3 regions of the Lysinibacillus sp. NPDC047702 genome follow, and region 3 is predicted to be linked to each of the others. Evidence: riboswitches for the same ligand, from Rfam matches in the RefSeq annotation. Region 3 holds a riboswitch; each other region holds the start of a gene.
The links. A riboswitch is a leader RNA that binds a small molecule or an ion and turns the genes downstream of it on or off. The one in region 3 is predicted to bind cobalamin.
Positions count from the first base shown of each region.

Region 1 (11,234 bases), on a different contig from region 3:
TCTAACAATCAGGTGTTAAAATCCCAATATTAACAATTTCATCCTTACTATCTTAATAATTTCAAAATACTATGAAGGCAGGTATCTTTATAAAATTCATGTTGTTCTTCTAAATCACTTGTTAACCATTGTATTAATGAACCATCAATAATTGCCCTTATCATTTTTGCATTTGTTAAAGAATCAATATCCTGATTAAAGACGCCTTCCTCTTTACCTAATTCAATGATTTCTTGACCAATTCCCCAACAATTCTCGTAAAATTTTAAGTTGATTCTTTTATACTCTTCATTGCCGTTTGCTTGAGCTAAAAAATCTAAATACACTCTGTAAAATTTTTTATTTTCCTGAGGTGATACAAAAACAGCATTTACGTAGGCTTGGAGTTTTTCTATAGCCGTCTGATACTTGGCGATTTCTTTTATTTCATAACTATAGATTTTGTTCGTAGTGGATTCCAGTAATTCTAATAATATGTTTTGCTTACTCGTAAAGTAGTAGTGAACTACCCCTTTTGAAACATTTGCATGGTTGGCAATATCCTGTAATGTGACATTATCATAGCCCAAGCTTGAAACAGCATTAAAGGCTGCTTTCATAATTTGTTTTTTTCGTTCTTCCTCTTTCTTTTTCATAGGAGCCTCCGATGACTTGATAAAAGTCATTATACATGAAAAGAGGATAAAATCCAATTTTATATTGACCGGTCAGAATAATTTTGTTACTGTTTAATGGAATTAAATTGTAGGAGGGTGTTTACGATGACATTAGAAGGCTTTAAAGCATTAGTAGTAAATAAAGATGCAGAATTTACAGTGAAAGTTAACGATCTTACATTAAATGATCTACCGAATGGTGAGGTGTTAATTAAAGTAAGGTACTCTGGCATTAATTATAAAGATAGTCTTGCTGCGATTCCCGATGGTAAAATCGTTACTTCATATCCTTTCGTACCTGGAATAGATTTAGCTGGGACCGTTGTTTCCTCTGAGGATCCTCAATTTAAAGAAGGTGACGAGGTGATTGCAACTAGCTATGAAATAGGTGTAACCCATTTTGGAGGCTTTAGTGAATATGCACGTATCCCATCTAAATGGGTCGTGTCACTTCTAAAAGGTCTCTCCCTTAAAGAAGCAATGATTATTGGCACTGCAGGATTTACAGCAGCATTGTCTATTCAGAAATTGGAGGAAAATGGGGTAAATCCAGAAAAGGGGAAAATACTTGTTACTGGAGCAACAGGTGGTGTAGGTAGCTTTGCTGTCTCTATTTTGTCAACACTAGGTTATCAGGTAGAAGCAAGTACTGGTAAAGAATCTGAACATGAGTATTTAAATAACCTTGGAGCCACTTCGATTGTTTCTCGTGAAGAAGTATTTGATGGGAAAATCAGAGCATTAGGCAAACAAAAGTGGGCAGCTGCTGTCGATTCTGTAGGAGGAGAACCACTCGCTTCCTTACTAAGTCAAATTCACTATGGAGGGTCTGTTGCTATTAGCGGATTAACTGCTGGAACACAACTTCCTACAAGCGTCTTCCCATTTATTTTACGAGGGATTAATCTACTTGGAATTGATTCTGTTTATTGCCCAATGGACATTCGATTGAAAACATGGAATCGTTTAGCGACCGATTTTAAACCAGCAAATCTTGATAATTTCATTCATCAAGAAGTAACACTTCAGCAACTTCCTGATTTTCTCCCTATTTTACTAAAAGGCCAAGCCAGAGGAAGAATACTTGTGAAATTATCATAAAAAAATGTAACTAGCAGTAGCCTAAAAATACTATGCAACCATCTACATTAAATATGATGGTTGCCTAGTTTTTCGAAGCGTTAATGTGTACAGATCCGTTGTTATACAAATCTTATATCTTAGGCTCACCATTGTATTTACGTTATTTTCATTATGCTTTTCATCGAGTTTATCACAATTAAAAAAGAATTAAGTTCAGTATATACCGAACCTAATTCCTTTTCAGTTATAGAATTTCTTTCAAATTCAAATAATCTTATTTTGTACCACTCGCCCCAAACCCAGTCGTTCCACGAACCGTTTGAGATAATTCATTTACTTCTAGTAGCTGAATTGTAGGGACAAGCTGAATGACCATTTGTGCGATACGCATTGATTTTTCTACTATAAATGCTTCTTTACCATGATTGATTAAGATAACACCTATTTCGCCTCTGTAGCCCTCATCAATAGTGCCTGGACTATTAAGAACTGTTACACTATGTTTTAATGCTAGTCCGCTTCTTGGACGAATTTGAGCTTCCGTTCCTTTTGGTAATTCAATTTGTAAGCCTGTTTTAATTAGTTTAGCTTGTCCTGCTGGTATCTCTATTGCTTCAATTGAGTAAAGATCCATTCCAGCATCACCTGGATTGGCCTGCATAGGAAGCAATGCATCAACATGGATTCTTTTGATTTTTACGTCTAAGTTCATTATTTTTCATCCTTAACGATTAAAATTAAATGTGTCGTCTGTAATCGGTGCTACTTTTGCCTTGGCATAAGTCGAACCCTTTTGTGAAAAGAAGTCGTATGTAGAGCCTTCATTACGAATACCATTCATAACAATAGGATTAACTTCTTCTTCCGGGAACATTGATTCGAAACCGACATTCATTAACGCTTTATTAGCATTATAGCGTACATAGGCTCTGACCTCAGGAGATAATCCTGTTTCTGCATAGATATCATCTGTATACTTCATTTCGTTTTGATATAAATCTAGTAATAATTCATAGCCCCATAAATGTAGCTCTTCTTGTTTTTCTTTTGAAAACTGCTTAAATAGATTTTGAGCAAAAAACCCGACAGCTACTCCATGAATTGATTCGTCACGTAAAATAAGTGAAATAATCTCTGCACTATTTCGTAGGAAGCCTTGTCCACCTAAGTACAGTGGATAGAAAAAGCCAGAGTAGAAAAGGAAAGATTCAAGCATTACAGACGAAAACATTGCTTTCCATAAACTTTCAGAATCTCCATCTTCAATACTGTTATAGATATCCGCAATCTTATTAGCCTTATATTGTAGATATTCATTTTTCTTTACCCATTCAAATAGCTCGTCTATTTCCTCGTTCGTACAAAGTGTTGTAAATATATAAGAATAGGATTTAGCATGTATCGCCTCGAATGCATCAAAAACGGTTAGAACAGCCTTCTCTTGTAGATCAGCAGTAAAAGCTGCAACACGATTCATACCGATATTTGTCTGAACTGTATCAAGTAACGTTAATCCTGCAAATACTTTTTTATACGTATCCTGATGCTCAAAGCCTTTCCACTGTTTGATATCTTTACTTACTGCTATTTCTTCAGGGAACCAGATTTGCTTCCATTGCTGATCCCAAAATATTTGTGCAAGCTCACTTGTTGCCTTATTCCAATTGACTGCCTCATATATTATATTTGACATGCTACACACTCCTCTAAGCTTTGTAAACGTTGACGAACATAGTAAACGGACTTAATTCCCTTTATCCATGCATAAATATATACTTTGGCCAATTGTTCTGTAGTCCAATTGTCAGTTACATAAAGCGTCATAGAAATGCCTTGGTCAACATGTTTTTGAGAGGCTGCATATAAATCGATTAAGTCATATGGATCAATATCGTATGCTTCTACATATAAATGACTGTTTTCATTTGTTAAATGTGGCATTGGATAAATTGTTCGGCTATCCGCATAATCACGTACCTCTACACGCTCTGTACAAGGAGCAATAGAAGCGGTACAGCTACGGATGTAAGAAATACTTCCAGTAGGTGCAATCGCCAAACGATATGAATGAAATAATCCATTTTGCATTACATCCTGCTTTAAATTTTCCCACATTTTTGCCGTAATGATCGGAATATTTCCAAGCGCTTTTAGCACAACAGGTGACAGCTCTTCCTCTGTTTTATTTACATATTGATTAAAATAGTTGCCTGAAGCGTAATCACTTTCCTCAAATCGGTGGAAGGTTTCGCCTCTTTCTTTCGCCATCTCCATTGAAGATTTGAGTGAATAATAATTCATCGCCTCCATAAAGCGATCCATAAAATCAATAGATTCCTTTGAGCCATACATGATTCCCTCAGTAACAAGATGACCATGGAGATTCATACAACCAAGCCCTACTGAATGCATTAATTTATTTGCTTTTGCAACAGATGGTACATTCTTGATGTGCGTCATTTGCGACACATTTGTTAGTAAATGCATAGCTGTATCAACTAATGTTTCGAAATCATTTACTTTGCTTGCTGCATGGATATCAATTGACCCTAAGTTACAAGATACATCTAGCCCATATTCATTCGGCACATCTTGGTCAGTAATAATACTTGTTTCTTGAACTTGCAAGATTTCTGTACATAAATTTGACATTTTCACACGACCAATATTTTTAAGCGGATGCACGTTATTGACATTATCATCAAAAATTTCAAATGGATAGCCTGATTCAAATTGTGCTTTTTTTACCTCTGTATAAAGTTTACGTGCATTCAAGCGCTTAATTTTACGAATATTCGGATTATCCAGTAACTCATAATACATTTCTGTAATTGAAATCTCAGACATACGTTTACCATATTCTTTAAAAATATCATATGGACTAAACAATACAATATCTTTATCACGTTTCATCAGTTCAAAGAAAATACTTGGTAAAATAATTCCTGTTGATAAAGTTGCTAGGCGAATTTTATCATCAGCATTTGGTTTTTTGGATGAAATAAAATTTTCTATGTCAGCATGAAAAATATTTAAATAGACAACGCCCGAGCCATTTCGTTGTCCTAGTTGATTGGAATAGCTGAAAGAGTTTTCTAGCAATTTCGCTACTGGGATTACACCACTTGCACGATTTAGAATCTCTTTAATTGGATCACCCAAAGGACGTAAATCTGTTAAATTTACTCCAACCCCACCGCCAAGGCGTGATAGCTCCAAGCAATAACCAATATTTTCAGCAATACTATTCATTGAGTCATCCATTGATAATTTAAAGCAGCTTACTAGTTCTCCACGTGCTTTTTTTCCACTATTTAAAGCTGTTGGTGTTGCAGGCTGATACGCTTCCATCATCGCTTCAACAGAACGTTCTGCTAAGATCATGTCACCTTGTGCTAAATACAAAGCAATAATAACAATACGGTCCTCATATTTTTCTAAAATTTCTTCCCCGTCACGGCTCTTCATAGCATAACTATCATAAAATTTACTCGCACTCATAAAGGATGGGAAACGGAAATGATAATCATATGCCTTTTTGTACAGCTTTTTAATAAATTCCATTTCATACATATCGATAAATGCTTTTTCATAATAACCCTCATCGACTAAATAACGGATTTTTTCCTCAATATCAATAAAGTAACGTAGACGCACGTTTACATATTCTAAAAAGTAGCGGCGTGTTGCTTCTCGATCCTTTTCTAACTCTAATTGACCTGTTGTACTATAACGATTCAGTACATCATTATTAAGCTTTAAATATGTTTTCATGCGATTACCCTCATTTCATAAAACGTTTGTATTGCTTCATAATCATTTTGATTTCCTCGTAAATCTAATTTACGTACTAGAGGCACATGATACTTTGCTGCAATTTTCTCACCAGCAGCGCCAAAAATCGTATGGCCGAAGTTACTGTTGCCACTTACAACTACACCCTTGCAGTAATTCCCGTTTTGTTCTAAAAAACGAGCCACTTTAGTAGGGATATCACCTAATCCGTCAGTGTATGTTATTAAAAGGTATGGCTCACCCAACAGTAATTCCTCAGAAAGTTCCATTGATTTCCCCCTTAATTTAGAGACAACATTTCGGACATTTCCTGTACGACTAGCATAGACGATCATAGTGTAATCAGCTCGATTTGAGAAACAATTTCCTTAACATCCCCTATAAATGTCTCATTATATTCAAGAACTGGCACACTTAAAAACCCTGCATCCATAATAGTTTGCTTTGCTTTTTCATCATGATCTATATTCACAATTTCTGCTTCAATTCCTACTCGTTGTAATTCAGATTTTACCCAAAGACATTTCGGGCAAATTGTTTTCGTATAAAGTTTCAAATAAATCCCTCTTTTCATAATATAAAAAGGCTTTCCCTTCAAGAGAGATAGCCTAAAATGGAAACGTTAAAAATACATAAAAATAGCTACGTCCCCATTTCTTAATCCCCGAAGAAATGATTGTTGTGTTTTATATAGGCAGGTCTCCTGGCTTTGCTTCACTCTCTGATTTCCTTCCCATGCGAAAGCACAGTGGCTTAAATCATCGTCAGCTTTACAGTTGCGGGGACAGCGTCGGTATTGTACCGAACTTCCCTATTAAACTACATATAGTAGTACCCGAATAAAACAAACACAATATATTGTTTTTCCAATAGAACTAAGTGTACCATCCTTCAAAATAAAAGTAAATCTAGATTAGAGACTTCTTAATAGTAAGATTATTCGATATTTTCCGCCAAATGATGTTAAGCAAGTTGATAGCTAGGCAGCTTAACGCTATAGAACAATAGTCCATCTATTATTTCAACAATAATAGACAACTGATAAAGAAATATGTAACACTATGTATTTCCTTAATCAACTAATGTTAAAGATTAAAGTCCGTTTCTTGCCTTTCTTATGCAAGAAATAATTATGTAAATACCTTTTTGGAATATAACATCAAAAATATAGAGGCATAAGCTACTACTAATAATCTTTACATAAAAACAGCCCTTATTCCGAAGAAGAATAATAGACTGTTTTAATTTTGATTTTTAATAAATCCTAACAAATTATTCTATACCGAATAAATAGAGACAAATCCTTATAACTGAGGATAATAATTTATATAATCTAATTGCTGTTATAAGATTATACTCTCTTTCACAGTCTATTAAACTATCATAGACTTCTTTCACTTTACCATTTTTCGAACTATAAAAGAAACTATTTTTAAATAATCATTTTCCCATTTGTAACATATTATATCCCTTAAGAGGAATATTCCCAATCAAGATTTCCGACAGATATCAAAGCTTACCTATTTAAATGTTTCGCACATCCATCTATAAAATTTTTCCTTCTCTTCAAATTGTGGATAATGAGCTGATTGCTCGAAAGAAATAAATTCTTTTTTATCCGCTTCCATTACATCAAAATAATTTTTTGCTGCATTATATGAAGTCATAGCATCGTATTTACCCATTACAAAATAAAATGGTAAATCAAGTTTGGTAACTATCTTAGGTAGTGGCTTATCAAAAACCTCTTTAACAAGTTGTGCTTGTGTCTTAGCTATTCCATTGTTATAGCGAATAAAATCCAATAAATTATACTCACGACTTAATAGTATATCGCCATCCGACATATTAATAAGTCTTGTAGCGCCGCCGTACTTCCCTACATAACCTCTTGGAGCCGCTGACTCTCCAGCATGTATTTTTTCAGCGATTCCCTCTAAGTACTTCACATCTTCTGTATTTCCGGCTTTTTTCGCTTCACTTATTGTATAATTCAAATTATCTATTTCACTTTCTTGCATATTACTCACCTGACCAATTCCAATATAGGCTTCATATTTTTCTGGAGCTTTATAAGAAGCCCTAGTTGCTAGGTATGTTCCATAAGAATGGCCTATTAATATTACTTTCTCTTTGCCAAAACGTTGGGAAATATAATCTGTAAGTGCTATTAAATCATCTACAAGTACATCTGCTGTTAAGTTAGAATAATCCTCATTAAACTGATACGATTTGCCGCTTCCTCTTTGATCATAATTAACGACCGTGAAATCCTTTTCTAATAAGTCTTCGTACTTGGCATAAGGAATTTCGGACACACTCGGCCCCCCGTGTACATATATAATGACTGGGTTATTTTGATCACGGCCTCTAATCATGATTTGCTGTTTGGTACCATTGATCTCAACTTGTTCTAGAACGTTAATACTGTTATCCCCTTTTATATTCGAAGTCCATGTAGGCCTGAAAAGTGCGATTACCAGTATTATAATAATGAATACACCGACATATTTTATTAATCTCTTTAAATTTTTCATCTAATCCCTCCTCATACTCAATACTCTACAAATGAAAAGTAATATATTGTAGTGCCGGTAAGTCACTAATAAGTCATAAATAAAACGACAAATTATGACCTTTGACTAATATTTAAAATAAGGGGCTGCAATCAAAAAAAGAGTGTAGATAAAGTTTACATCGACTTTATCTACACTCTTTTACTTAATGTTTCTTATCTTCTATAAGACTCTCTCCCATGGCTTTATTAATAGCGGAAGATCTGTTTTTTACATTCAATTTCGAATAAATGGAAGAAACATAATTTTTCACAGTACCCATGGAAAGAAACATTTTTTCTGTAATGTCTTGATTGGACAATCCTTGGGTTAAACATTTGAGAACTTTTATTTCTTGATTATTTAAATCATATGGATGATTTATAGCGTTATGGTCTTGATCCGAGTGTGAGTTATGATTTAATTGGATCTGACCGAATACCTCTTTTGCTAATTGTTGAGGAATGAGGGAACCTCCGTGATAGACCATTTTAATTCCCTGAATTAAAAATTCTGGATCAACAGCCTTTAATATATACCCCTCTGCACCAGCGTTTAATGCATTTAAAACGTGAGTAACATCTTGAAAAGTAGTTAGTATTATCACTTTTATATGTGGCCAACGTTTTTTTATTTCATCTGTTGCCTTTACACCATCCATCACTGGCATTTGAATATCCATTAATAGAATATCAAGATTTTCCCTTTCGCATAAAGCAATTGCCTTTTCTCCATTTTCCGCAGTTCCAACAATCTCAATGTCAGAAATACTTTCAATTACAATTTTTAAGCTTTTTCTTAAAATCTCTTGATCTTCAACTATTGCTGCTTTAATCACCATCATTAAACTTCCTTTGCCATTGGTATATTACATGTTATTCTCATACCATTATTCAATTTAGTATAAAAGTTAACTGTCCCAGCTAATGCTGATACTCGATCTTTCATTGAGCGTAATCCAAATCCTAAATTCAATTCCTCACAACCATTTCCATTATCTTCAATAAGAATAATTAATTCTTCTTGTTTAAATGAAATATTTACTTTAATAAAAGTTGATTGTCCATGTCTTTTCGCATTTGTAAGCCCTTCTTGTATACAACGAATAATAACAAATTTTACTCTTTCACTAACTTTGGTAGCTTCACCTTCAACATTCAGTTTTATATCTGTTGCTGTATGTTTCATAAAATCAGCAATCAATTCTTTCACCGATTCAACAAGAGTTTGATGATTCATTGGCGACATATGGTGAATTGTTTTTCTCACATCGTTCAATCCATTTCGTGCTAAATCTGAAATCTCCTTTATACTTTTTTCTGCTTCTTTTTTATCTGCTCGATATAGAAAAGGAAGTGCATCTAAACTTGTTATGACTGATGTAAAAATATGGCCTACTGTATCATGTAAATCTTGAGAAACTCTATTTCGTTCCTCCCTAATTGTTAGTTCCTCAATCTTTTTCGAATAATATTCCAAATCCCTATTTTTCTCTTCAATAGAGGCAATTAACTCTTTATTAGCGTTATTGACAATAGTCATCCTACCTAAGCAAAAACCAATACCATAAAAAATAATTGTGTCAATAAAAAGTGCAAAGAAATCCTTATTAATGAAGAGACTGCTGGCCCATGTACCAACTACTAAGAAAGGTCCTAACCAAATTAATGGCTTAACTTGACAAGCATAAGCAATAGTTAAGATAGGCACGAGTAGAAAACTATAAGTTACTGAAATTTCATGCTGACTTGATAAGTAAATAAACAAAGAACCAGTTAACAATACCTCGGTCATTAAATAATATTGGAACTTTATAAGCCCGGGTCGATAAAATAGATGGGGTATTATATAAGAACAACTAGCCCATAAAAGTAAAATCCACTTTTCTGAACCAATCGTACTAATGAATATCGCATATCCATTATATGTAAACCATATCGTACGCATAAGAAATAAAAAATAGTCCAACCAGTGCCATTTCCTTTGATCTATTATTGCTTTCATATTTTTATACTCCCATCTTTGGTGTCTATACCATCCTATAACTAATTATTTTCGAATTATAATTGGTGATGATAAATTGAACTGCACTACAGCTTCAAAGGAGCCAACATTTTTCTATTCTTCTTGTATGTATTTGGCTATATACAGCTACAATTTTTTACAGAAGATTATCCATTATAGATACATTTTTAATTAAAATAAATTTACAACCTTATAATTTTTCATTTTTTAATTATACCATTTCCTTCCTCAGTCACCAGTTAGTTTAAGTGAGATATTGTTGGCTTACTATGTAATTGATGTTGTTGTTTAAAAAATTCTCTTAATGTGGTGAGAATAAATATAAATTCTCCATCAATCAAACCGGTATAATTCACCTATTAGCAGAAGTAATAAATCTATTTGTGTTCGTAATTACCACTGACGCTTTATTTTCGCAAAAAATCAATTTACTGAATCAAGATAAAATACATCTCTAAGGTGCATGTTATTTGTCCTGAATAAGATTTGTTTAATCAAATAGCTTTTGATGTGAGAATCTGTAAGGAAATCTCCCTCATAATAATCCCACCCTCCTTCTAATTTAACTAATCCATATTTATCGAAATCCCATGTTCGAAGATCTAAAACTCCTGATTGTGCTTTTGGAGCTTCTCCTAAAGGCTTTGTTCTTATTGATTGATTACAGATAAATAAACTGAATAACATTAATAAAAATACCGTTGGGATAAAAATTCTTTTATATTTTTTCATTACTACAATTTCCTTAGTTTTTTGAGAATTTTATGAGAATTATTTTATATAATAGATCAGTATCTATGTTAATAAATTTTTCCATTAATCGGAATGTAATCCAGCAGTTTTGACCTGTGAAATGAGATGGATTAAAAAAATACAAGGGGCTAGAAAAACTATGATGTTTGCAAAAAAAAAACCAAAGAATTTTAATTACTTTTCTGAGACAAACTATTCAGATATCCAAACAAACGAACGCTTTCAAGAAAAATTAGATTTCCTCGCATTGACTAAAATTAGAAGAGACTCAGTAAGCTTTCTACGTTCTATTTACCAAGATAACCGTAAAGACATTTTAGATAAATTCTATAATCGGTTATTAGAAATTCCTGAGTTTAAAAATGTT
Region 1 is NZ_JBNNMG010000035.1:11,404-22,637, reverse strand. It holds gene ACQKIM_RS16475 (TetR/AcrR family transcriptional regulator) at 48-635, opposite strand; gene ACQKIM_RS16470 (NADPH:quinone oxidoreductase family protein) at 762-1,757, shown strand; gene dut (dUTP diphosphatase) at 2,014-2,451, opposite strand; gene nrdF (class 1b ribonucleoside-diphosphate reductase subunit beta) at 2,464-3,432, opposite strand; gene nrdE (class 1b ribonucleoside-diphosphate reductase subunit alpha) at 3,420-5,513, opposite strand; gene nrdI (class Ib ribonucleoside-diphosphate reductase assembly flavoprotein NrdI) at 5,510-5,869, opposite strand; gene ACQKIM_RS16445 (glutaredoxin family protein) at 5,866-6,090, opposite strand; cobalamin riboswitch at 6,211-6,388, opposite strand; gene ACQKIM_RS16440 (alpha/beta hydrolase) at 7,055-8,071, opposite strand; gene ACQKIM_RS16435 (response regulator) at 8,256-8,930, opposite strand; gene ACQKIM_RS16430 (sensor histidine kinase) at 8,933-10,093, opposite strand; gene ACQKIM_RS16425 (hypothetical protein) at 10,538-10,846, opposite strand; gene ACQKIM_RS16420 (protoglobin domain-containing protein) at 11,007-11,234, shown strand, end outside.
Region 1: linked by a shared signal. The riboswitch ahead of ACQKIM_RS16445 (glutaredoxin family protein) and the one ahead of cobT (nicotinate-nucleotide--dimethylbenzimidazole phosphoribosyltransferase) in region 3 are both predicted to bind cobalamin.

Region 2 (11,234 bases), on a different contig from region 3:
CAATTAAGTGGAGGAATGTTACAGCGAATGATGATCGCTTTATCATTGGCCATACAGGCAACCCTATACATTGCAGATGAGCCAACAACAGCGCTAGATACAGTCAATCAAAAACAAGTATTAACATTGTTTGACCAAATTCGCTTGGAAACAGAGGCTACTATTATTCTTGTGACACATGATTTAGGAGTTATTGCTGAACTAGCTGACGATGTATCTGTGATGTATCAAGGTGAAGTTATTGAGCAGACGAATGTCTTTGATTTTTTTGATGCCCCTCAGCATCCCTATTCCAAGAAACTTTTACAATCAAGAATTATGTTTTAGAGGTGAAAAAAGATGAAGCTGTTAGAAGTGAAAAATATTGAGAAGTATTATTCTCAAAGGCCGTTCATATTCAAACGAAGGCAGGAAGCTCCTGTATTACAGAAAGTAACATTTTCACTTCAGGAGGGCGAATGCTTAGGAATAGTCGGACAAAGTGGCTCAGGTAAAAGCACATTAGGTCGTATTATCTTAGGAATTGACCGACCTACTAACGGAGAAGTTCTATTTCAAGGTGTTAATCTTTATGAGGCAACAAATAAGCACAAAAAAATGATACGAAGAGATTTACAGGCTGTCTTTCAAAGTAGCTATCATTCATTTAATCCGAAGCAGACAATTTTTGACATAGTAGAAGAACCTTTTCTTAATTTCGAGCAATTCAGTAAAACAGAGAGACAACATAAGGTAAGGGAATTACTAGACTGTGTGGAGTTAGAGTGTACAATTGCTCAAAAGTATCCTTCGCAGCTAAGTGGAGGGCAGCAGCAGCGTGTTAACATCGCTAGAGCGCTTGCTTTAAATCCAAAATTGATTGTATTAGATGAGGCCATTAGTAGTCTTGATATGATATTGCAGAAGCATATTATCCAGCTATTACAAACACTTCAAAGAGATTTGCAACTTGCATATATTTTTATTTCTCATGATTTACAGGCAACACGTTTTATGTCAGACCGCATACTTGTCATGCAGCATGGTCAGCTAGTGGAAGAAATCAGGAAGGGGGAAACATTCCAGCATCCCGCTTCTCTTGAACTTTCCAATGCTATTTTGCCATCGCACCCCCAGGTAAGAAGTAGTAAGAATAATAGAGAATAATGAGCTTTCCATACTATCTATTATATAAAGTGTATTTGAAAAAATCGCCAAAGATAAATCACATTTGCCATTTTGAATAACACATTTAACCCCATCCCTAATTTGGAACGGGGTTATTGTTATTTTACGATTGCTTGGTAAAAGAACTATGTAAATCCCACAATTTATCTCCCAGATTTTCTAAAATAGCTTTTGTTCTCTTTTCTATATTATCTGGAAGCTCTTTTCTGCTGAAATATGTAAGATTCAAACTCTCACCATCCTTCATTTCTAATACACCATTTACGTGTTTAGCTAAATAAAGATGTATGACCGTATATGTTTCATCACCATTAGGATATTGAAAATAATAATCCGGTCCTGAAAAAACACCTATCAATTCAAATTCATTAGCCACGAGTCCAGTTTCTTCATGAAGTTCACGGGAAGCAACCTCCTCTAAAGTTTCGTTCAGTTCCATTGAACCACCAGGTAATCCCCAATTAAATGTATCTGAGCGTTTTTGAAAGAGAATTTTCTTGTCATTGTTTACCACAAGGATTGTCGCTCCGACGCTTATAATTGGTCTGCTACCGAACTGCTTTCTTAATTCTGAAATATACCCCAAAATTTCCACTCCTACTAAAAATTTATTCATATAAATAGTTCTGCTTTGCTAAATAAGAAACCTCTATTTTCTTAATTACTTTTGAAAGTAGGCTAGTTTCATCCCTTAACAATCTTTTTTTGTACGAAATAATGCTAAAAAATATAGAATAGTTCTTTAAAAATGGAAAATAGCTTTTGATAAACTGCCTTTTCTGAATTTTACCTATATTGATTGTTTTTGAATCTCTATGATAAGGTTAAAAGACAAATTGAATATGCTAAATTTTGGTGGTTCAAGTGAAGTGATTTCATTTGATTAAAAGGGAAGTTGGTAAGAGTCCAACACTGTCCCGCAACTGTATTTAGGAGCTCAATAACAATACCACTGTTTTGTTTATCAAAATGGGAAGGCGATATTGTAGCGTTGATCATAAGTCAGGAGACCTGCCACTAAACAAGCATCAATTGACCTACGAGGATAGGGAGGTGTTAGCTACAGTATGATTATTGTGAATTATTGTAAATTCGCTGTTTTTTACTCTGTCATGTATTTGTAGATTAACAACTTCTAAAAGGATAGAAGTTGTTTTTTTGTTGTTCTTTCGCGCTTGAATGTTAACGCTTACAAGAATGAATAAACAAAGGGGCTGTAATGTATGGAGTTAAATTATTCACCAGGTCTAGATGGAATCATTGCCACTGAGACTAAATTATCTTTTTTAGACACAGTACAAAGTCAAATTGTTATAAGAGGCTATGACTTGATTGAATTATCGAAGCGATATTCTTATTTAGACATTGTGCATTTACTATTCAACGGAGAAATACCAGCTATTGCGCAACAGAATGAACTGAAAGCCATTTTGAAAACAAACTATCAGGTTCCACAAGAAATTTTTCATATTTTTAAGCTATTGCCAAAGGGAACACATGCAATGGATGGGCTGAGAACTGGGATATCAGTATTAGCAGGCTATGATCAGCAAATCGATGATCGTTCTACAGAGGAGAATTTAAAGAGAGCCTTTAGACTTTTAGGAAGTATGCCAAATATTGTAGCGAATAGCTATCGTGTACTCAATGGACAAGAGGTAGTAGAGCCCGATAGTAATCTTTCTTATAGTGCGAATTTCTTTTACATGATTACTGGAAAAAAGCCAACAGTGCTGGAGGAGGAAACTTTCGATCAATCCCTTGTTCTATATAGTGAACATGAAATGCCTAATTCTACATTTACGGCTCGTGTTATTGCCTCTACACAATCCGATTTATATGGAGCTTTAACTGGAGCTGTAGCATCATTGAAAGGAAATTTACATGGTGGAGCAAACGAGGCTGTGATGTATATGCTTCTTGAAGCAAAGACAGTGGAAGGCTTTGAAACATTGCTGCAAAAGAAAGAAAAAATCATGGGCTTTGGTCATCGTGTATACATGAAGAAAATGGATCCACGTGCACAAATAATGAAAGAGGCATTAAGTAAATTATGTTTAGAACATGGTGACGATCTATTATATCGCATGTGTGAGGCTGGTGAGAAAGTAATGGTGCAGGAAAAAGGATTGTATCCAAATTTAGATTACTACGCAGCACCTGTATATTACATGCTTGGACTGCCTATTGAAATCTATACCCCAATTTTCTTTAGCTCTCGTACCGTCGGCTTATGTGCACATGTGATTGAACAGCATGAAAATAACAAGCTGTTTAGACCTCGCGTTCATTATATGGGCGAGCGTCATAACCTTGAAGAAGTAACAGTGTAATCAACATATAACAACTCGCCATAGTACTGATGGACATTCTGACCAATGTCCATCAACTTACTAGTATATCAAATAGAGGTAGTGAAAGGAAGATATAGATGATAAAAACTAATGAAATATCTAAGACAGATCAATTATTAAGCGATATTGCAGATTATGTATTAAATACTACGATTACCAGTGAAGAAGCCTATGAAACAGCACGTTATGTTTTATTAGATACTTTAGGCTGTGGAATTTTAGCCTTACAATATCCTGAATGTACAAAGCTTCTTGGTCCAGTTGTTCCAGGGACAATCGTTCCAAACGGTACACGTGTACCAGGTACCTCTTACGTTTTGGATCCAGTGAGAGGAGCTTTCAATATCGGCTGTATGATTCGATGGTTGGATTATAACGACACATGGCTTGCGGCTGAATGGGGACATCCTTCTGATAATTTGGGTGGCATTTTAGCAGTTGCGGATTATTTGAGCCGTGAACGTATTACACAAGGCAAAGAGCCTTTAAAAATCAAAGAAGTATTAGAAATGATGATTAAGGCCCATGAAATCCAAGGGGTTTTAGCATTGGAAAATAGCTTGAATCGTGTAGGATTGGATCATGTTTTATATGTAAAAATTGCGACTACTGCTGTTGTTACAAAAGCGTTAGGTGGAACACGTCAAGAAATTATTAATGCATTATCAAATGCTTGGATTGATAATTCCAGCCTACGAACATATCGTCATGCACCTAATACAGGGTCAAGAAAATCATGGGCAGCAGGTGACGCAACAAGCAGGGCTGTACAATTGGCTATGATGGCAATAAAAGGAGAAATGGGGTATGCAACTGCATTATCAGCACCTGGATGGGGTTTCCAGGACGTACTCTTCAAAAAACAAGAACTAAAGCTGGCAAGATCACTTAAATCTTATGTTATGGAAAATGTGCTCTTCAAGGTTTCTTTCCCGGCTGAATTTCATGCACAAACGGCTGCCGAATGCGCTGTGCATTTACATGAAGAAGTGAAAAACCGTTTAGAAGATATTGAAAAAATTGTGATTACAACACATGAATCAGCCATTCGCATTATAGATAAAGAGGGACCACTCAATAATCCTGCTGACCGTGATCACTGTATTCAATATATTACAGCAATTGGATTAATGTATGGCGACATTATCGCAGATCATTATGAAGATGACGTGGCTGCAGATCCACGTATAGATGAACTGAGAAAGAAAATGGTTGTTGTTGAAAAAGCACAATATACCATCGATTACTTAGATCCAGACAAACGTTCTATTGCCAATGCTGTGCAAATTTACTATAAAGATGGTTCATCATCTGAATTAATAGAATGTGAGTATCCATTAGGTCACCGTTTCCGCCGTGAGGAAGCATTCCCTAAAATTATTGATAAATTCCAACGAAATATTAGTACTCATTATTCATCAAAGCAATTGAATAAAATAAAACAGCTATGCGCGAATCAAGAGCTTATTGAAAATAGCTATGTTCATGAATTTGTTGAATTATTTATTTAATTAGAGAAGGGAGGTTTTTGATAGATGGCATGGATTGTGAATGAAACTGTTTCACAAAAACAACTGGCTGAACAATTTCAAGCTTTCATAGCTCATAAGGATATTTTACAAATACCTGGAGCTCATGATGCTATGGCTGGTTTAATGGCTAAAAAAGTAGGCTTCGAGGCATTATATCTATCTGGAGCCGCCTATACCGCGAGTCGTGGCTTACCTGATTTAGGTATGATTTATTCGAATGAGGTAGCAGAACGTGCTAGAGATATTATCCGAGCTACAAATTTACCAATGCTAGTGGATATTGATACTGGCTTTGGTGGTGTATTAAATGTGGCACGTACAACTCGTGAAATGGTAGAGGCAGGTGTGGCCGCAGTTCAATTAGAGGATCAAAATTTACCGAAAAAATGTGGTCATTTGAATGGAAAAACACTTGTAACTCAAGAGGAAATGATTCAAAAAATAAAGGTCATAAAGCAAATAGCTCCAACCTTAGTTATTATCGCACGTACAGATGCGAGATCTGTAGAAGGTTTAGAACTAGCCATCCAACGCGCAAAAGCCTATATAGCAGCTGGGGCTGATGCAATTTTTCCAGAGGCACTGCAAAATGAAAAGGAATTTAAACAATTTTCAAATGAAGTAAATGCACCATTATTGGCAAATATGACTGAATTCGGACAAACACCCTATTATACGGCCAAAGAATTCGAAAATATGGGCTATTCTATGATTATTTATCCAGTAACATCCATGAGAGTAGCAGCCAAAGCCTATAAACACGTATTTGAATTAATAAAAAATACAGGAACTCAAAAAGAAGCTATTGAGGATATGCAATCTAGAAGCGAATTATATGACACGATTTCCTATTACAAATTCGAGAATTTAGATACTGAACTAGCTAAAACGATACTACCCAAAGAGGAATTAAAAGGGTAATTTAAATGAGCAGAAGTTCTTGTCTGTATTAAGGACAAGAACTTCTAGTTAATCATTAACTCCATGCAATAGGTTTGAATATCGAGATTATTCACTAAGTACCCAAAACATTTGCACTTTATGCGATAAATGAATAGATTGTATGTGCTTTTTCAAATGGTATTGTAGCAAGAACTGAAATAATCTTGTAGAAGTATTAATAATTAATAAAGAATCAATGCATATATAAAAGGTCTTTGCTAAAACTTTTTTGAAGGAATGTATTGTAATTATTACTTAGTAACTTTAATATAAGTATATAATTATATATAAATTTAATTACCTCTAACTAGTCAGGGGATTTTATTTAAAATTATATATAAGTATATGGTTATATAAGGAGTGCAGATAAATGGAAAACACACTAATTGAAAAACAATTAAAAGCAGCAGCTGACTTAAATCGCATTAAATTACTTGCATGTATGAAACATGGGGAGGTATGTGTATGTGATTTTGTAGATGTTCTAGGCATTTCACAACCCGCAGTTAGTCAGCATCTACGAAAATTAAAGGAGGCAGGCATTATTACTGAGCGAAAAGTAGGGACATGGAAACATTATCGTCTAGTGGAAGATCAAACCCCACTGATGAAGGGGATTTTAAACCAAATTCAGCCTTTAAATGGGTGTAATTGTGTTTCTGATTGTTGCCATGAAGGAGAGAAATAAATGAATAATGAACCCTTAACTAAACAGCTATCTTTTCTAGATCGTTACCTCACGCTTTGGATATTCCTTGCAATGGGAATAGGGGTTTTATTAAGTGTCATCATGCCCGATATTGGTGAAGCATTAGAGTCCATGTCTATTGGCACAACATCGATACCGATTGCTATAGGGTTAATTGTGATGATGTATCCACCATTAGCGAAAGTGAAATATGAGGAAATGTGGCGAGTGTTTAAGGATTGGAAGGTGCTTCTACTTTCACTTTTTCAAAACTGGTTACTTGGACCATTTTTGATGTTCTTTCTAGCGATCATCTTCTTACGTGATTATCCAGAGTATATGGCTGGGCTCATTATGATTGGATTAGCTCGCTGTATTGCAATGGTGATTGTATGGAATGATCTGGCTCGTGGAGACCGTGAATATGTAGCTGGTTTAGTTGCTTTTAACTCCATTTTTCAAATCGTGACGTATTCGATTTTTGCTTACTTTTTCTTAAATATATTACCTGGTTGGTTTGGTTTAGAGAATTTTAATGTATCCATCTCCATGTGGGAGATTACCAAGAGCGTACTTATTTACTTAGGCATACCATTTGCTGCTGGGTTTCTCACACGATGGATCAGTATGAAAACAAAAGGAAAACAGTGGTATAAGGAAAAGTTTTTACCAAAAATTTCACCACTTACTTTAATAGCACTTCTGTTCACAATTGTGATGATGTTTGCATTAAAGGGTGAGAAATTAATAGAGTTACCACTTGATGTAGTAAGAATTGCTATTCCATTATTTATTTACTTTGTGGTCATGTTTGCTATTTCATTCTTCTCTTCTCGTAAAGCAGGTGCATCTTATCCTGTTACAGCAGCCCTATCTTTTACAGCAGCTAGTAATAATTTTGAGTTAGCCATTGCAGTAGCTGTCGGTGTTTTTGGACTTCACAGTGGAGTGGCTTTTGCTGCTGTTATTGGACCACTTGTTGAAGTACCAGTACTTATTGGACTTGTATGGGTTGCTTTACGCTGGCAGAAAAAATATTTTAAAACCATATAAGGAGGATTTTAGATGAAAAGTGAAGATAATATTCGTGCAAATGTACGTGAAAGCTATGCGAAGGTAGCATTGAAATTAGACAGTACACAGGGATGCTGTACGCCAGCTCCTAGCTGCTGTAGCCCAAAAGGAAATCAAAATGTTTCCATTGAAGAGATTTCGCAAAAAATGGGCTATACAAAAGAGGAACTAGCTTCTATCCCAAACGGAGCAAATATGGGACTTAGCTGTGGCAACCCTCAAGTTATCGCGGACTTGATGCCTGGAGAAATTGTTGTCGATTTAGGGTCAGGTGGTGGCTTCGTTTGCTTCTTGGCTGCCCCAAAAGTAGGAAAAGACGGTCAGGTAATTGGCATTGATATGACACCTGAAATGATCTCTAAGGCACGTCGTAATGCAGAAAAGCCTGGATATGAACAAGTAGAATTTCGTTTAGGTGAAATTGAGCACATGCCAGTTGCTGATCATACCGCTGATATTATCATTTCAAATTGTGTGATCAATCTATCGCCAAACAAACCACAGGTATTTAAAGAGGCATACCGTATTTTAAAAACAGCTGGTCGTTTAGCAATTTCAGATATTGTGTTAACAGCAGCCTTACCAGAGAGTTATTTATTAGATATGAATCTATATTCTGGCTGTGTCTCTGGTGCCATTTCAATTGAAGAATACAAAACACTTTTAAGAGATGCAGGCTTTACTAATATCTCAATCATACCAAAAGATGAGTCAAAAGAATTTATCCGTGAATGGGAACCTCATTATGATTTAGAAAATTATATTGTCTCAGCAATTATTCAGGCCGTTAAAAAGGAAAACGAATAGAGATAACCTTTAAACACGTGAACACGATTATTATCCAACCAAATAATGAGATCAGTGGTAGATTTTATTTAATTTATTGAAAGAGCAAAAACCATGGAGAAGTATATCTTAATCCTTGTATAATTTATATTATTCAATATTATTTCAGAGGGGGGATATGATGATTCAAGGTTCTTGGAGAGCATTGTTATGGATAGGTTTATCAGAATTATGTGCTTTAAGCTTATGGTATAGTGCATCAGTGATTGCACCTGAGTTAATTACAGCTTGGAGCCTAAGCTCAGATTCGGAAGCATGGCTTTCTGCATCTGTTCCTATTGGATTTGTAATAGGAGCATTATTTAGCTCATACTTTGGGATTGCTGATCGTTTTAATCCAAGAAAGGTTTTTGCAATTTCAGCATTGCTAGGTGCAATATTGAATACCCTACTAATTCTAGTCAATTCCAGCTTATTCGGAATTCTATTAAGGATTTTAACTGGCATAACCCTTGCTGGTGTATACCCAATAGCTGTAAAAATTTTATCACAATGGTTTCCTAAAAAACGTGGGTTGGCGATTGGTATCTTAATAGCAGCTTTAACATTAGGCTCATCATTACCACATTTTGTTGTGGTGTTCTTTTCTTCATTAAGTTGGAAATTCGTGATAATTTGTAGCTCAGTATTGTCTCTATTATCGGCTATTATCGTCATTACTATTTTAGAAGATGCTCCTGTAACATCACAAAAATTGCCATTCTCATTTCAATTAATAAAAAAAGTAGTAGTGAATAAACCAGTAATGCTTGCGAACTACGGCTATTTTGGCCATATGTGGGAATTATACGCAATGTGGACATGGCTTCCTGCTTTCTTAACAGCTAGTTTCTTAACCTATTCATCAGAAACTCCGCATTGGTTCATTGCATTATCCTCATTTATTTCAATAGGAATTGCAGGAGGGATTGGATGTGTGGTAGGTGGACTAATCTCAGATAAAATCGGAAGAGCCAATTTAACGATTATTTCTATGTTAATCAGTGCCATCTGTTCTATCTTAATAGGTTTTACATTTGGACAATCTATTTGGTTAACACTCATAATTGCAATGATTTGGGGGATGTCTGTCATTTCCGATTCGGCCCAATTCTCTGCAGCAGTTTCAGAAATTGCTGAAGTTGAATATGTAGGTACAGCCCTTACCTTTCAAATGTGTATTGGTTTCCTAATTACTATATTTTCTATCAATCTCATCCCTATTATTCAGAAGATCCTTGGTTGGGAGTGGGGATTTTCAATTTTAGCGATTGGACCTATTCTAGGAATTATATCAATGGTCAAATATAGACGTTACGAACTCAATGATGAAGAAGTATAATTGTAACTTATGATGCAAAAACATATTCTTAAAGGATGAGAAATCAAGGTTTTTTCCAATAGTTTTTCAATCAAAAATTGTAAAAAAAGCACTGATTTTATTATACAAATGAAAGAAAGTGCAATATGAAGATCTTAGTCCAGTAAAAAATCATTACTTAGGTCTTGAAACTTGCATAAAATTTTTAGTCTATTCTTTTGATTTGAACATTACTTAGAAAAAGTGTTCCTATATGTTTTCAGTAAAAGAATGCATCAGTATAAATTTCTTTATTTTTAAGTTGATTAAAATCATCTTACCTGTTGTGATTTCTATATGGTGAGGTGATTTTTTGGATATTTATGTTAATATTTATTGAATTATGAGGTATGCTAACTTAACTGGAAAATTTAATTTAAACAAAAGGAAACTTTTTATGTTAAATATAGTCAATTGTATAAAAGAGAGAGGAGAGGAAGTAATTATGATAAAAAGATATTTAAGTATTATTTCATTGTTACTGTTTTCTCTGTTCATTAATTTTTCTTTTATTACACCAATCGTAGTGAACGGAACCTCGGAAATTGGGGACATTTTGGTCATTTTATTAATTATAACGTCATTTCTAGCTGCATTTTTTAGCCAAAAGGGTAAGTTACGAAATTTTGCTTTAATTCTTTCCTCGATTCCTATACTTGTTCTAATAGGTTTAATTTTACTTCCAATACTATATATATTAGAGCAATAACCAGGCGTGTTCTTTGTATGAAGAAGATTGGAAAGTTAATGAACGTTAACTAACGTATGCGTTAATTAAAAAAAGATAAACGTTTTTTGTACTAACTGTGCAATTTACTTCTTTAGGTTTATATAAATGTTAAACGTTCAGTTGTGATATGATTGTCAAAGGAAATAGACTTGAACAGTTTTGTAAAAGTTTATAAAAAATCAAATGAGGAATAAAATTTTAAAAGATAATAAGATCCATCATAAAAATTTCCTGATTTATTTTTCAAAAAAGTTATTGATATGGAGTTAACACCAAGTAATATACTTGTTGAGTACCATTGAGTTAAATGTTGAATTGTGATATGAAGAAATGTAAGCTAATGAGACTTATTTAATATTGCTGATAGGGAGAGATTGAAATGGGAAATACTGATAAGTTTGAAATGATAGCTAATATATATGACACTCCTGAAAGAATCCAAATTGCAAAGATTTCATCAGATGCCATCCAAAATTTTTTAATTGATACTAAAAGTAAGAATGCTATTGATTTTGGGTGTGGAACTGGTCTTGTCGGAATGAACTTGTTAAACGAGTTTAAT
Region 2 is NZ_JBNNMG010000013.1:31,555-42,788, reverse strand. It holds gene ACQKIM_RS09190 (ABC transporter ATP-binding protein) at 1-327, shown strand, start outside; gene ACQKIM_RS09185 (ABC transporter ATP-binding protein) at 340-1,146, shown strand; gene ACQKIM_RS09180 (NUDIX hydrolase) at 1,271-1,753, opposite strand; cobalamin riboswitch at 2,007-2,200, shown strand; gene mmgD (citrate synthase) at 2,391-3,500, shown strand; gene prpD (2-methylcitrate dehydratase) at 3,599-5,032, shown strand; gene prpB (methylisocitrate lyase) at 5,057-5,974, shown strand; gene ACQKIM_RS09160 (ArsR/SmtB family transcription factor) at 6,366-6,683, shown strand; gene arsB (ACR3 family arsenite efflux transporter) at 6,684-7,736, shown strand; gene ACQKIM_RS09150 (arsenite methyltransferase) at 7,749-8,564, shown strand; gene ACQKIM_RS09145 (MFS transporter) at 8,725-9,924, shown strand; gene ACQKIM_RS09140 (class I SAM-dependent methyltransferase) at 11,052-11,234, shown strand, end outside.
Region 2: linked by a shared signal. The riboswitch ahead of mmgD (citrate synthase) and the one ahead of cobT (nicotinate-nucleotide--dimethylbenzimidazole phosphoribosyltransferase) in region 3 are both predicted to bind cobalamin.

Region 3 (11,234 bases):
GGGAGGTTTTTAGTATTATCGGAACAATTGCCTTTGCTATTTCTGGGGCAATTATCGCCATGGAGGAAGAATACGATTTATTCGGTGTTTATATACTCGGTATTGTCACTGCCTTTGGTGGTGGGGCAATTCGTAACTTGCTTATTGGCCTTCCTGTTACAACGTTATGGGGACAGGATATGATGTTTCAAATTGCGCTTGCGGCGATTACTATATTTTTTATTTTCCCACATCATCTAATTCAGCATTGGCATCGCTGGGGAAACTTCACAGATGCAATTGGCTTATCTGCATTTGCTATTCAAGGTGCCCTCTATGCGGTAAAGCTCGATATGCCAATTAGTGCGGTTATTGTAGCTGCTGTCTTAACTGGTTCAGGAGGCGGGATTGTTCGGGATCTATTAGCAAGACGCAAGCCTCTCGTATTACGTGATGAAATTTATGGTGTTTGGGCAGCTCTTGCAGGACTTGTGATTGGTTTAGAAGTTTTAACAGGCGACCTCTTTTTATATGGATTATTTGGAATAATTACAGTGCTAAGAGTTCTTTCCTATATGAAGAAATGGCGTTTGCCTTTACGAAAGCTGAATCGAGCATAACCATTTTATGAATAGTAACAAGCCCAAATAGTTCGATTAAATGGGCTTGTTATACTTTTTGCTGCTGCCAAGAAATGCCTCAAGCAAATATTTTTTCAACCATCAGCATTTATAAATAGAAAGTGTGCTTCATTCATTCGTTTCTACTAGCACTACAGATTCCTCAAGTGTAGCCATGTTTTTAATCATGGAGCATGCTGCCTCTAAAATTGGAAAGGCTAAAGCTGCACCAGAGCCTTCTCCTAAACGCATATTCATATGTAGCATTGGTTCTACCCCTAGCAACTTGGCTGCTATTTTTGCACCTGGTTCTTCTGAGGCATGGGAAGGAATGATGTAGTCCTTTACTTTTGGCTCAAGCTCAAATGCTATGAGGGCAGCAATCGTAGAAATAAAGCCATCAATAACAACAGGCTTGCGATTTGCAGCCGCAGCAAGTACAATTCCAGCCATAGCACCTATTTCTAGGCCACCAACTTTTGCAAGAATATCAATAGCATCGTGGCGATTGGGCTTGTTTAATGCAATAGCATGTTGAATAACCTTCACCTTATGCGCAATTCCCCCCGCTCCCACACCAGCGCCCATTCCTGTTACTACATTTGGATGACAGGCATGAAGCACGGATAGGATAGCTGCACTTGGGGTAGTATTCCCAATACCCATTTCTCCAGTTCCAAGAATATCCACTCCATTTTTAATTTCGCTCGTTGCGACTTCAATTCCTACTTCGATGGATTGAATAGCTTCCTCTCTTGACATAGCTGGACCCTTTGCCATATTGTCTGTTCCATATTTGATTTTCTTTAGAATGACTCCAGCATCAAGTGGTAAATCTTCTTTTACACCAACGTCGACCGTTACAATTTTGGCATTGGTTATGCTGGCGATTGCACAAACACCCGTTAGCCCTTTTGGAAAATTCATTGTTTGTAAAAAGGTTACCTTTTGTGGATTGGAAGTAACATCCTCCTCACAAACACCGTGATCTGCTGCACAGACAATAATTGCCTTGCTCTCAATTTTAGGAAATAATTTTCCTGTAATACCAGCAAGCTGTACAGCAAGATTCTCCAATTTCCCCAAGCTTCCAGGTGGCTTGCTCAGAGAGTCTATATATTCCCTAGCTTTCTCCATCATACGGCTATCCGCATTTTGAATTTTTTTAATCGTTTGCTGTAATAATTGCATGAAACTATTCCCCTTTCTATCTTTCGAGACAATATAAAAAGCCTGCAGTTTATTCATCACAAATAAACTACAGACTTTTCCATCGTCTATATAATCGAAGCAATTAGGCAGGTCTCCTGGCTTAATTTCAACATTTCATAGAACCTTCCCAGCACCATGCTAGTGGCATTCTCTATGAAACTCCTTTTTACAGTGGCGGGACCGCTAAAGACTCTCACTTTATTCCCTATTCTCCCATAATGGGCACCCAATGCTATTATGCAATTACTTTAAATTTACTGTAAAGATTTCTTGCTGTCAATATGACGCCTTTAAAGTTCTTTCTCATCGATTTCACTAATAAAGGTCGCACCAAGCAATAGAATGGCTCCTATTATTTGTATCACAGTCATTTTTTCTCCTATAATCACCGTTGAGATAACCAATGACGTTAGAGGGTCAATATAGCTTAGAATGGCTATACTTTGCCCCTTTAATTGACTCATTCCCAAAAAGAAAAGATAGAAGCCTATACCAGCATGGACAATACCCAATGCTATAAGTAAACTAATGGATTTTATATCGATATGCATGATTTGGAATCCATTTGTTCCAGAAAGATAAAGTGCCAGAAATAACGCTGCTAAAGAAAGCTGCACAATTGTGTTAGCAGGCTCTTTAAGTCCATGAATATACTTGTTGACAAAGGTTACGAATGTATAGAAACATGCTGCAATAAGCCCATACACTATACCGATATCCTGCCCATTTTCTCCTGCAGCTTGGCTATGGACAATAAAGAATAATCCAACCAGCGCCACACAGACATAGAAAATTTTTCTTAGATACAGTTTTTCCTTTAATATAATCGGTGATAAACAAATCACTAAAACTGGCGCAAAATAATAACTAAGCGCTGCATTTGCAATGGTTGTTTCTTTGTATGCTTGAAAAAGAAAAATCCAATTCCCACATAATGCTACACTAGATAGTAGCAATGGCCATATATTAGGCAGAATAGATGCTTTCGTTATTTTTTCTTTCTTTGCGATGAAAATTACCAATAAAAAGCAAGAGCCAATGACACTCATCCAGAATGCAATTTCACTGGATGGTAGCTGTATATATTTTGCAAAAACACCGACAGCTCCAAAGATAATCATAGATAAAACAAATGCAAATTTTCCGCTCACTTCTGATTCCTACTTTCTACTTATATAGTTTTTAGCCTATACAGTAGAATCTATTGAAAGAAGAGCAAGCTAGTGTGGAATGCCTTAAACAGTAGATTCTACTGTAAAGACATTGTTGGAGGTGCTATTGATCGGAACATATTACTCATCCCATCCTTTCTATGTTCAACCGGACATTCTATAGTTATTTTACCGAAACCCACGTACTATTTAAATAGTTCGATATTTGGCGGGTGTCATCCCAACATATTTTTTAAATACTTTACTAAAATACTCTTCATTACTATAGCCCACTAACGAAGCAATTTCATTATTTCTTTTATTACTATGAACTAGTAGCTGCTTTGCCTTGTCAATTCTAAGCTCATTTAACAGGTGGATGAAATTTTTATCAATGCTTTTTTTAATTAATATACTTAAATTTGCTTGGCTTTTGTTAAATATGCCTGATAAATAATTCAAATCTAACTGTGGATCATCAAAATGTGTATAAATATAATCGACTATTTTTTTCCCTAAATCATCCCTATTGCCATGTAAATTAAGTATTTTATCTACGAGCGGCTCTATATAGCTATTTACTATTATTGATAAATTGTCTTCTTTAATCATTTGATGGTGAATACTAATAATTTTTTGGGCACTGTTATACGTTTCAAAGCAATTGAAATGAATGCTATATTGTAATAAGAACGTAATCATGAATTCTAATCTTTGCTGAAAATCAATGTTTGTATTTTGTAAAACCCCTATAAATTCTTGTAATTTTAACTCATCCGTAAGAATTTGATTATCAAAAATGGATTTTCTTTTGTTTAGCACAGTGCCGCTTGTATTTAGATGCTTCTTCAGCAGTAACTCTAGCACGGCTTGATTTACATCATGTAAGTCTTTTCTTTGCAGAACGATATGATGATCCTGACTATACGACAAAACAAAATCGGTATTCATAATCTCAATGTGCTCCCCAAAAATATTAAAATAAAATAGCTCATGAGCGTGTGGAATTCCTATATTTTTTGTTTGATTGATGCTGATAACAAAGTATTCAAATGAATAGATATTACTATCCGTCATTTGTTGATCAAAGGCCAATATTAAATTTAATAATTGATTATATTTGATAGCATAATCTACTTGTCTCTTCATGCTCAATGCTTCCATCGTTTGTGAAAGCTTTAGCTTTAGATTTTTATAATCAATTGGCTTTAAAATATAATCCTCTGCCCCAATTTGAATAGCACTTTGCAAATATTGAAAGTCATCATAGCCAGATAGAAAAATCACCTTAAATTGATGGAACTTTTTTAGCTCCCATACAGCCTCTATTCCACTCATACCAGGTAAATTAATATCCGATAAAACGATGTCAGGGGAAATATCCTTAGCTGCCAGTAACATGTCTTCCCCAGTTGCATAAGAAAAGACATGTAGGGATTCAGTAAAATTTCTGTTGATAAAAAAGCTTAGTCCCTCTCTAATAAAGTTCTCATCCTCTACTATAAATATATTCATAGAGCTCACCTCACCGTTAGAAGACATTATTTCTTATATGGTAATAGAATTCTCGACACAAAATATTTTTGTTCGTTAACTAGAACTGTAACACCATATGCTTCTCCATATTTTATCTTTAATCGTCTATTTACATTTTTCAATCCAATGCTGCCCTCATGATTTTCTTCATTTATTTTTTCATTTAGCATCGCTATTTGAGCAATGTCCCTATATTCGCTATTGTTATAAATATCAATTACGACATCATTTATTTTTCGATAAATATCAATATTTATCGATATAGACTCTTTATAGCTGTAACCATGCTTAAAAATATTTTCAACGATTGGCTGAAGTGTAAATTTTAGAATAGCATTTTGTAATAAATCATTATCTTCTATCTGAATATGAAATACTAAATAAGAAACTCTGATTTTCATAATATTAATGTATTCTTCAATAATCTCAAGCTCTTTTTCAATTGTTGTTTCCTTTTCACTATTGCCCGTGTTATATCTAAAAAGCTTTGCTAGTCCAACGCTTAAAGTAGAGATCTCCTCAACCTCATGAATCATAGCTAATTGATTGATATTGTCTAAGGTATTGTAAAGAAAATGTGGATTAATTTGGCTTTGTAAATTATTTAATTGTGCTTCATAGTTTTCTCGAACATAGTCTTTTTCCTTTTCTACCATATAAGCAATTGTCTGATTTAATTCTTGATTGGCGATATTCAACTCATCATTAATCCAAGCAGACTTCTTCTCAATATCTTCAATATGATAAACTGCTTTTCTATAAGAGGTAATACGCTCAATAAGCATTTGCAAAGTCGTACTAATTTTATTGGAATATAAAAATGTGATAATAGTTAGCAGTAAAGTGGAGGCAATTGCAAAGGCCATTAAATCCTCCTTTTTATTATTCAGCTCTTTAAAAATGGAATCAGATGTAGCAATAACAACATAGTAACAATTATTAAAGGGATCAAATGAATACATCAGAATTCGTTCTACATTCAAATAATCAATTTTATAGTAATTGGTTTTCTTGGGCTCTAATTTACGAAAATACTCCTCATGCTCTGATATATGGGAATTCGTGCTGAATCTAATATCCTTCTGCTCAGTTAATAACAGGAAATCAGAGTAGCTGCCCCAAATTGAATTTAACACTTCATGATATACCTTTGTGCTTGCTTGATTATTCTCAAAAGACGAATTAAAATAATGAATTTTTTTCAATACCTCTAGTCTTGTTTCTATTAAAAGCTTCTTTTGATATTCTCCAACATTATTTATATAAATCACTGTCATCATAAAATAGGGCAAAATAAATACAATGAGGGTAAGAATAAGATATTTATATTTTAACGATAAATACATTATTCTCACCCCTGTCTAGTTTCTTAGGATTGTTCCTCTTCCCAGATCGATTGGCCGCTAGATACACCACCATCAATAACTATTTCACTACCCGTAATATAGGATGCTTCCTCGCTCCCTAAATAATAGACTAATGAGGCGATTTCCTCTGGACGTCCTAATCTTTTTAATGGTACATACTTTGCCTGATCCTGTGGCGTTTTATTTGATTTTTGTGCCGCATACTCAATCATTTGTGTTTGAATATATCCTGGATGAATGGAATTCACTCTTACATATGGTGAAAATTCCATTGCTGCGTTTTTTGTAAGTGTTCGTATGGCACCTTTAGTTGCTCCATATATCCCTAGACCTTTTGCACCAAAAAAGGCGGCATTGGAGGAAGCATTAATAATCGAGCCATTTTCCTGTTTATACATAATAGGTGCAATATATTTTAAAGCTAAAAAGCTACCCTTCACATTAATATCAAACATAGCCTGAAACTCTTTATCTGTAGTTGTAGCTATATCATTCATGACAAATATCCCAGCGTTATTAAACAATACATCAATTCGATAGTCTTTGTCATGTATATATCTTTGTAATGATTTCCAGTTACTCTCTTTTGTAACATCTAATTCTATAAAATCAACTTGAGCACCATAAATATTACTTAGCCTGCTACTTTCCTCTACATTAATATCACATGCGAGGATATGAAAGCCCTCCTGATAAAATTTATCGAGAGTGGCTCTGCCAATACCAGCAGTAGCTCCCGTAATTAGAATACGCTTTGTCATAAATACCTCCATCAATAATCTTTATTTCGCAATCCAGCCTCCGTCAATAACTAGCTCACTGCCTGTCACAAAATTTGCTTCATCACTCGCTAAATATAAAACGCCATAGGCTACATCCTGAGGTTTTCCGAGCAATGGCAATGGCGTTACTTCCTTCATCCATTTCGCTTTTTCGCTATTCTCAAAAAGATCTCGTGTCATCTCTGTTTCAATCATGCCAGGATGCACAGAATTCACGCGGATATTGTATTCTGCTAAATCCATTGCCGCTGCCTTTGTTAAGCTTCTGACAGCTCCCTTTGAGGCATGATAGGAAACATAGCCTTTTTCACCGATAATTCCATAGACAGAAGAGATATTAATAATACTTCCTGCTTGCTGCTTCATCATGTGCTCTGCGCATTTTCGAACGCCTAAAAAAGTACCTGTCGCATTAATGGTCATAACCTTATTCCAACCCTCTAAATCCTCATGTATCACTGAGCTTCGAGAAGGGATGCCCGCATTATTCACTAAAATATCTAAGCTCCCAAATAATTGGATGGTCTTTTTGATAACAATCTCCCACTCTGTCTCAGAGGATACATCATGTTTATGCACGAAAAGATTATCATTTCCTGTGTGCCGTTTCCTCAAAAGCTCTAATGCCTCTTCATTAATATCTGTTGCAACCACTTTCGCTCCCTCTTGTAAGAACAATTCAGCCTCTGCCAGCCCTTGTCCATTTCCCGCACCTGTAATAATTGCTACTTTATTGTGTAAGCGCATTTTATTCATCCTCTCTATTTCTGAATCTTCGAACGTCCATAAAAATCGATCATAACAGCGACAATAATAATGGCGCCTTTAAAAATAGATTGCCAATAAGTACTGATAGAAAGACTATCAAAAACATTTGAAATCATAATTAAAATACTTCCACCAATAAATGTTCGCCAAATTGCACCCTGTCCACCTGAAAGTGAGGTACCACCAATAACGACAGCTGCTATTACATCCAAAACAATTGATTCCCCTATATTTGCCTGACCCTGTGCAAGTCGGGAAGATAAAATGATACCGCTCATGGATGCACATAGACCACAGATGATGTAGGTGCTAATGATTAGTCGATTTGTCTTTAATCCTGCTAATCTACTAGCCTCACTGTTGCCTCCTACTGCATATAATGCCTTACCATATAGTGTGTAAGAGAGAATTGTTCCTAGCGTAATAAAAATAACAGCTAGAATAATGACAGAAACGGGAATTGGTCCTATATAATGAGAACCGAAAAATTTATAGGCTGGGTCCTTCACAAAAAATGGCTGTGCCTTCGAATATACTAATGCAAAGCCAGTGAAAATAGAGCCTGTACCCAGTGTTGCTACAAAAGGAGGTACCTTTAAATAAGTGATTAAAACACCGTTTAACAAACCAGCAATAAGACCAACCGATAAGCCGACAATCACTGCTACAAAAATAGATGTGCTATCTACTAAGCTTGCAGAAACAACAGCCGTTGCAGCATATAATCCTCCGATAGACATATCTAAACCGCCAGTGATCATAACATAGGTCATTCCAGCAGCCATTATGCCAATAATCGCTAATTGACTTAGCATATTTAATATATTAGTAGGATTTAAAAACCCATTGTAAACAATTGAGGAGATAATAATCAGCACAACAAATGCGAAAACTACTCCATACCTAAACCCTATATTTTTAATGTTCCCAAAATTCAGACTTCTATTTCTGGAAGAAGTCAATTTCTGTTCTTCAGATAGTTTATTCATCATGCCTGGTGACTCCCTTCCAAAAACGTTGATTCAACGATTTTATTGACACTAATGTCCTTGCCCTTTAGCTCACTTACAATTTCTCCTTTAGAAATAACAAGTACACGATTGCTGACAGCAACCACCTCTTCTAGCTCTGAGGAAATAATAATGATACTCATACCTTGCATCGCTAACTCCTTTAATTTACGTAACACATCTAACTTAACACCAACATCGATCCCTCTAGTAGGTTCATCTACTATTAAAACCTTCGGATTAACACTTGTAACCTTTGACAATAAAACCTTCTGCTGATTTCCTCCCGATAAATTTTTAACAATGGAATTAATGGGTCTTGTTAGCTTAAACTCCTGTATATATTGTTGAGCAAGTTTTTTTGATTTTTTAGTAGATAAAAAGCCATAGGAACCAATGCGCTTTAAATCAATTAGATTAATGTTTTCATGTACCTCAAAGCCTAAATGAAGTCCTGTTTTTTTCCGGTCCTCTGGGGCTAATACGATTCCATTTCCAATTGCTTGTCTAGGCGTAGAAGGTATTTTAACTGACTCCCCCTGTATTTTAAGCGTTCCTTTACAATTTTCGCCTAGTCCATAAAGCGTGTTAGCAATTGCGCTTCTGCCCGAGCCCACTAATCCACCCAAGCCTAAAATTTCTCCTCGCTTTAACGTAAAGGATATATTTTTTAAAAAGTGGAAGCTCTCCAAATTTTCAACCTCTAATACAATCTCCTCTGAAGGAATTTGATTTGGATACTCCTGCACTAAAATTTCTTTAAAATCGCTGTCGATTTCCTCTCCAAGCATAGCATGTACAATTTTTTGCTTTGTCCATCCCTCTATGCTGCTATGCTCCGTAACTACACCACTCTTTAACACTGTAAATGAATCACAGATTTTCATGATTTCATCCAGATGATGACTAACGTAAAGGATTGTGATTCCTCTTTTCTTCAATTCCATTAGAGCCTCTAATAAAGCCTCCCTCTCATTCTGTGCTAAGGAGGATGTAGGCTCATCCAAAATTAATATTTTGGAATCTAAATTTAAACATCTCATTATTTCAAGAATCTGCTGATCAGCTACAGATAAATCAATTGCATAAGAATTCGGTGAAATACGGGTATTTAAAAGTTTGCTCAATTCATAAAATCGTTCTAACCGTTTTTTTCGATTGACCAAAATAGACTTACCTTCCTTAAAGCCAAGAAATACATTATCTAAGGCTGTCATATTCGGTATGATGGTTAATTCCTGAAATATTGTTGCAATGCCAGCCTCTCTAGAGCTATGTGGATCGCCGTAATGTAATTCATTTTGGTCAATAAAAATATTGCCTTCTGTAGGCTTAATTCTGCCCGAAAGCATGCCAATAAGTGTTGATTTACCAGAGCCATTTTGCCCAATAAAGGCGTGGCAGTGACCTTTTGATATTGTTATATGAATGCCTTGATTAGCAAAAAACTCACCATATTTTTTTGATAAATTAGTGATATTGATGATAGGTGCTGCCTTTGTCATAGGATCACTCCCCTCCTGATAAAGCAAGCACACGAGGTAATAGAAAATGCCCGTGAACTTGCCCTATATTTTTATAATGGCTCAATCTAATATTCTGGTAACCCTTTTGTCTCAAAATCTGCGATATTATTTTTATTTACATAAGGTGTACCTGGTAAAATATCCTCTTGTGTTAAATCATAAAAGGATTGATAATCCTTCCCTTCAAAATGATTTTTAATCGCTTCCATTCCTTTTTGTACCTCTTCTTTTGGAAGCATAATAACTGTTTGTTCAATATCACCGTTTCGAACTGCTTCAAAGGACCACTCGTCCCCACCGAAATCATAAATTTTTACTTTTCCTTTTTTACCAGCAGCATTCACAGCCTCTACAACTCCTGCTGACATTCCTGAATAGTTTGAAAAAATCACCTTCAAGTCAGGATGAGCCTGTAATGCGTTTTGTGTAACTTGGAACGCTTGATTGGCTGTGTAATCTGTTGAATATGGACCAATGATTTGCCATTTATCATTATTGGCTATTTCAAGCTCCATGCCTTTTATATTGTTTAAATAGGGTGTACCAGTGGACGGCCCACCAATAATGGCAATTTTCCCGCCATCTGGATTGTTTGCAACAATATCTTTGTAAATATCCTGATAAACATTTACACCTTGTCCACCTACAAACGTAAGTGTTCCCTCAGCAGCATCATCCACTGCTCCGCACAATTCAATATTAATGGCTGAAACGGCAATATTTGCTGGAAGAACTGAGCTTTGAACCATATCACAAAGCTGATTGCCATCCACCGCTTCTATTAAAAAAGCGTCAAACTTTTTTTGTGCTACTGCATTTTGAAGCTGATTTAGCTGTTTAAGCGGATCAAAGCCGCCATCAAATATTTCTATTTTCCAACCGTATTCCTTTGCTACTTTTTCAGCTTCTTTAATGCCTGTTTGTAAATAATTATTACTGGCACCTGCAGAGAAAAAGGCTACCGTTTTCTGATCATCAGATGATTGCTTGTCATCCGAGCTGCCTGAATCATCCGTACTACTACATGCTGCCAAAATGACAGCAAAAACTAACAAACAAACTGTTAACCATTTCTTCATGTCATACACCTCTTACATATTATATTTTTGATATACATCATTTCTTCGTTTTCTATCATGGAAAGTAGTAGCTACACCACTTTTTCTTTTGTCATATAACGTGTCTATCTCTAGTATAGAGGTAATAACCTCAAAATCGCTTGTAGTACATTCTTCCATTATTCCGTTAGATGTCCATGGAAGCTCACATGGCGATAAATTGGC
Region 3 is NZ_JBNNMG010000007.1:2,086-13,319, forward strand. It holds gene ACQKIM_RS05295 (trimeric intracellular cation channel family protein) at 1-599, shown strand, start outside; gene cobT (nicotinate-nucleotide--dimethylbenzimidazole phosphoribosyltransferase) at 729-1,790, opposite strand; cobalamin riboswitch at 1,880-2,056, opposite strand; gene ACQKIM_RS05305 (DMT family transporter) at 2,102-2,962, opposite strand; gene ACQKIM_RS05310 (response regulator) at 3,173-4,477, opposite strand; gene ACQKIM_RS05315 (sensor histidine kinase) at 4,504-5,844, opposite strand; gene ACQKIM_RS05320 (SDR family NAD(P)-dependent oxidoreductase) at 5,868-6,626, opposite strand; gene ACQKIM_RS05325 (SDR family NAD(P)-dependent oxidoreductase) at 6,648-7,394, opposite strand; gene ACQKIM_RS05330 (ABC transporter permease) at 7,409-8,407, opposite strand; gene ACQKIM_RS05335 (sugar ABC transporter ATP-binding protein) at 8,404-9,930, opposite strand; gene ACQKIM_RS05340 (sugar ABC transporter substrate-binding protein) at 10,017-11,030, opposite strand; gene ACQKIM_RS05345 (nitrilase-related carbon-nitrogen hydrolase) at 11,043-11,234, opposite strand, start outside.